DNA from 2 places in the Candidatus Pelagibacter sp. HIMB1709 genome. Region 2 is predicted to be linked to the other one. Evidence: riboswitches for the same ligand, from Rfam matches in the RefSeq annotation. Region 2 holds a riboswitch; the other holds the start of a gene.

Region 1 (2,399 bases), 370 kb from region 2:
ACTGTTCCAAGATTAGATTCTACTATTTCAGTTATTTATCTTGGTTTGGTATCTACTGGAATTGCCTGGTTATTGAGATTTAAAATTTTAATTAACAATGGTTTAATTTTTCAATCTCAAGTATCTTATCTAATTCCAATATTTGGTACTATTTTAAGTTATATCTTTTTAAAAGAATTGGTTACTACTAAAGTTATAATTTCGTTGATAGCAGTTGTTATAGGTATCTATTTTGTAAAAAAAGGTACAAAAGTTAAATAGTATTTTTTATTGCCTCTATATGAGAAGGACGAGTTTCACAGCATCCTCCAAGAATAGTGGCTCCATTTTCTTTAAATTTTTTTGCAAAAATTGATATTTTTTCAGGATCTAAATCTTTTCTTTGACCTAAAAAACTATTGGGGTTAGATCCATCATTTTCTTTATACTGAGAAGTATAACCACCTTTTGGTTTAGTTGTGATAAATCCGTTTAATTTGAAACCAAATGGAACTTTAAGTTTTTGAATTTCATCTAAATTATTCTCATAATTTTCAGGCGAAACACATGCTAGAATTACTCCTAGGCAATTTTCAGTAATTATTGAATTAATTTCAGAAATTTTTTCTCCACTTGGTAAAGAGTTTCCTTCAGAAATATGAACCCCAACTAAGTATGGTTTATTAAATTTCTTAATAGCTTCTATTCCACATCTAATTTCTTTGATACTGCTCCAGACATCAAAATAGAAAAAATCTACTGAAGGGTTTAGTATTTCTGCTAATTCCGAATGATCCTTTGTGATTTCTTTTTCACTTCTCTTGTCTTCTTCATATGTCAAATCTTGAGGTGGGAGTCCTCCTGCAATCTTAATATGTGGATTATTTAATTTAGCTTTTTGTGCAATTTCACAGGCTTTCTGATTTAAGAATTTAAATTGATCTTCTATTCCATTTTCTCTCAATCTTTTTCTTCTCGTTGTAAAAGTTGTAGTTACAATTACATCAGCTCCCGATTTAATAAAATCATTATGAATATTAAGTATTAAGTCGTGGTATTTTTCGTCAATTAAAGCATTTGCACTCCACAAAGTTCCTTTAGATTCCATACCTCTGGCCAATAATTCTTGACCCATTCCACCATCTAAAATTTTTGTTGTTTTAAAAAAATCCTTATTCATTTTATCCTCACTTTTTTAGTGCTTAAGCTAAATGCAGGTGCACAATATAGTTCAACTACCTTGCTAATTAGATCTATTGGGAATTTCCTTTTTAGCAGTTTATGCCCGCAATAGGATCAAATCGGCAAATGGATTTATATAATATTATTAAAATTTGTAAATTATTTATTAAAAATTATTTTAGCATTGAAAGAAAATGATCTTCTTTCTTCCTCAATATTAAATGGGTAGGCTGTATGCATTAAATAATTGGGAAATATTATAAGATCACCTGTTTTAGGTATCAAATTAAAAATACTTTTTGAAAGAAAAGCTTTTTGCCCATTAATAAAATCAATTGTGCCATTGGTTTTTATTTTTTTATTTTTAACATTTTTATTTTTTGTCATATGTTTTGGAATTTTTAAATAACCAACACCCGATAAGTCTCCTTCATGATAATGTATAGGATTATACTCATTTTTATATTGGCTAACGACCCACAGGTTTAAAATTCTAATTTCTTTAATTTTTTTAATATGTTCTTTAGTTAGAAAAATTTTAATATTTTTTATTAATTCTTTTTCCAAATTTTTTTTTATAAAACTTTTAGAAATTTGAACTTCTTTTCTAATTTGACTTGCTAATTTTGAACTATAATCATTTGATTTTGAGAAGATTTTTGTATCAACTTCCTTGTTAATTTTTTCTAAAAATTTTTTAGAAATTTTAGATTTTCCTATTGAAGGCCCAAATGGTTTAAAATTTTTCATGAGAGATTAAATATATCAAAAAATAATTAATTCAACTTATGCTATAAGTGTTATGCCCATCCTTATAGCAACAAAAATTACTAAGAATGCAGTCATCAGGGCTAATATTTTGTTAGATAGGAATTTTATATTTAAAAAACTTCCAATTTGACCACCAATTAAGACAGCAATAAATAGTGGCCAGTAATTTAAAAATTCATTAAAAACTATTTCCTTTGTTAATTGTCCACCTATACCAAAAATTGAATTTACTAAAATAAACAAGGATGCAGTACTTGTTATATGTTTTGGAAGCCCTGCTTTCATCAAAAATAATATAGGACTTAAAAATATCCCACCACCAATTCCAACTAAACCAGATATAAAACCAATTATTGATCCTATTAATATTGATAAAACTAGGGGTATTTTTTTAATAACAATTTCTTGTTTGTTAAAAGATTTGCTTTCAATAAGTAAAAAAATTCCAGCTAATATTAAAATGAAGA
Region 2 (2,399 bases):
ATTAACTAGTTTCTATTTGTAGACATAATAATAAAACTAACTAACTGCTTTTAAATTACCTTTTGATGACTTATCTAAAGCTTGATCTAAATCATCAATGATATCATCAATATGTTCTAAACCAATACAAAGTCTAACATACCCAGGGGTTACACCAGAAGCAGCTAATTCATCTTCATTTAATTGACTATGAGTAGTTGTTGCTGGATGTATTGCTAAACTTCTAGCATCACCTATATTTGCGACGTGATAAAACATTTTTAAAGCCTCAATGAACTTTTTACCAGCCTCGATACCACCAGCTAATTCAATACCAACTAAAGCACCATTACCATTCTTTAGATATTTTTTTGCTCTGTTTGATATCTCCTCATTATGTTCAGTAGCATAAATTACTCTCTCAACAGCTTTATGATTTTTTAAGTACTCAACCACTTTTGCAGCATTATCACAATGTTGTTTCATTCTTAAAGCAACTGTTTCAAGTCCTTGTATAACACCAAATGCATTATCTGGAGAAAGTGCTGATCCCAAATCTCTTAACAAGGTTACCCTTGCTCGTACTGCAAAGGCAACATTTGCACCTGTTAATTCAGGCACAGCTTTACCCCAAACAACACCTCCATAACTTGCATCTGGTTCATTAAATAGTGGCTGTCTTTTTGGATCTGCTGTCCAATCAAAATTTCCACCATCTACCAGTGCGCCTCCAACTACTGTTCCATGACCTGCTATATATTTTGTTAAAGAATAAACAACCACAGCAGCACCATGTTCAATTGGTTTACAAATTACAGGGGCAGCAGTGTTATCCAAGATTAATGGAATGTTATATTTTCTACCAATATTTGAAACTTCTTTAATTGGAAAAACTCTTAAATATGGGTTTGGCAATGTCTCTCCATAAAAAGCTCTAGTTTTATCGTCTATTGCTTTTTCAAAGTTTTTTGGATCAGAAGGATCTGCATATCTTACTTCTATACCAAGCTTACTTAAAGTATGTGTAAACAACGAAACTGTTCCACCATATAAATCTGTTGAACTGACAATATTGTCTCCAGCTTGAGCAACGTTTAATATTGCAAAAGTAGAAGCAGTTTGACCAGAAGCTACAGTTAAACTTGCAAGACCACTTTCAAGAGCAGCGATTCTCTTTTCTAACACATCGTTAGTTGGATTCATTATTCGTGTATAGATGTTTCCAAACTCTTTTAACGCAAATAAATTAGCTGCATGTTCAGTGTTATTAAATTGATACGAGGTTGTTCTATAAATTGGAACTGCTACCGAATTTGTAGCTGGATCACTTCTGTAATCTCCACCATGTATCGCAATAGTTTCTGGATTATTTCTTTTTGTACTCATTTTTACTCCTTTTTTAGTGCTTTTGCTTTCTGCAAGGCGCACAATACAGTTCAAATGCCTACCGATTTAAAATTTTGTTAAAATTCCATTTTAGCAGTTTTATGCCCGCAATAGGATCAAATCGGCGTAAGACAAATAGCATATTAGTTATGTTTTACAAGCTAAATATAAAATTGACTTTGAATAATTTAATAGTATTAATCCTGGCACAATGACAAAATTCACAAAAAAAGATCAAGTCACATCATCCTGGTACGAGATAGACGCAAAAAATGCAGTTGTGGGAAGATTAGCGACTGTTGTATCTAATATTATTAGAGGTAAAAATAAGACTACATATACACCTCACATGGATGATGGAGATTTTGTTGTAGTAAAAAATATCGAACAAGCAAAATTTACTGGTAAGAAGTTTCAAAATAAAAAGTACTATAGACATACAGGGCATCCTGGTGGAATTAAAGTTACTACACCAGAAAAACTTCATGAAAAAAAACCTGGAGAAACTTTAAAACTAGCAGTTAAAAGAATGTTGCCCGGTGGAGTTTTGGGTAGAAAACAATTAACAAAATTAAAAATTTATTCTGGAAGTGACCATCCTCATGCTGCACAAAATCCAAAAATTATAGAATTAGATAAACTAAACAATAAAAACATTGCAAGAAATTAATATGGAAAACGTACAATCAAACATAAAAACTCCAAAATTAAAGTTAGATTTTAAAGATAGTAAGTACGCGACAGGTAGAAGAAAAACTTCAATAGCGAAAGTTTGGTTAAAAAAAGGTTCTGGTAAAATTTATGTAAATGGCAAATTATATAATGAATATTTTGCTGACGAAATTCATAAAATGCAAATTACAAGACCTTTTGAGATTATAAATCAAGCTACAGATTATGATGTTAGATGTAGTGTAAAAGGTGGTGGACCTACAGGTCAAGCTGGAGCAATGGTTCATGGTATTTCTAAAGCTTTAGTTCTCTTTGATGAAAATTTAAAAACAACATTGAAAACTGAAAAGCTTACAACCAGA

The links. Region 2 has a riboswitch for S-adenosylmethionine ahead of ACTTAR_RS00900 (O-acetylhomoserine aminocarboxypropyltransferase/cysteine synthase family protein). Riboswitches for the same ligand answer to the same signal wherever they lie in the genome.
Region 1: linked by a shared signal. The riboswitch ahead of ACTTAR_RS02935 (homocysteine S-methyltransferase family protein) and the one ahead of ACTTAR_RS00900 (O-acetylhomoserine aminocarboxypropyltransferase/cysteine synthase family protein) in region 2 are both predicted to bind S-adenosylmethionine.

Annotation. Positions count from the first base shown of each region.
Region 1 is NZ_JBNAJW010000001.1:517,582-519,980, reverse strand. It holds gene ACTTAR_RS02940 (DMT family transporter) at 1-261, shown strand, start outside; gene ACTTAR_RS02935 (homocysteine S-methyltransferase family protein) at 254-1,159, opposite strand; SAM riboswitch class V at 1,167-1,229, opposite strand; gene ACTTAR_RS02930 (putative 2OG-Fe(II) oxygenase) at 1,321-1,911, opposite strand; gene ACTTAR_RS02925 (sulfite exporter TauE/SafE family protein) at 1,948-2,399, opposite strand, start outside.
Region 2 is NZ_JBNAJW010000001.1:152,309-154,707, forward strand. It holds gene ACTTAR_RS00900 (O-acetylhomoserine aminocarboxypropyltransferase/cysteine synthase family protein) at 37-1,365, opposite strand; SAM riboswitch class V at 1,368-1,434, opposite strand; gene rplM (50S ribosomal protein L13) at 1,577-2,035, shown strand; gene rpsI (30S ribosomal protein S9) at 2,037-2,399, shown strand, end outside.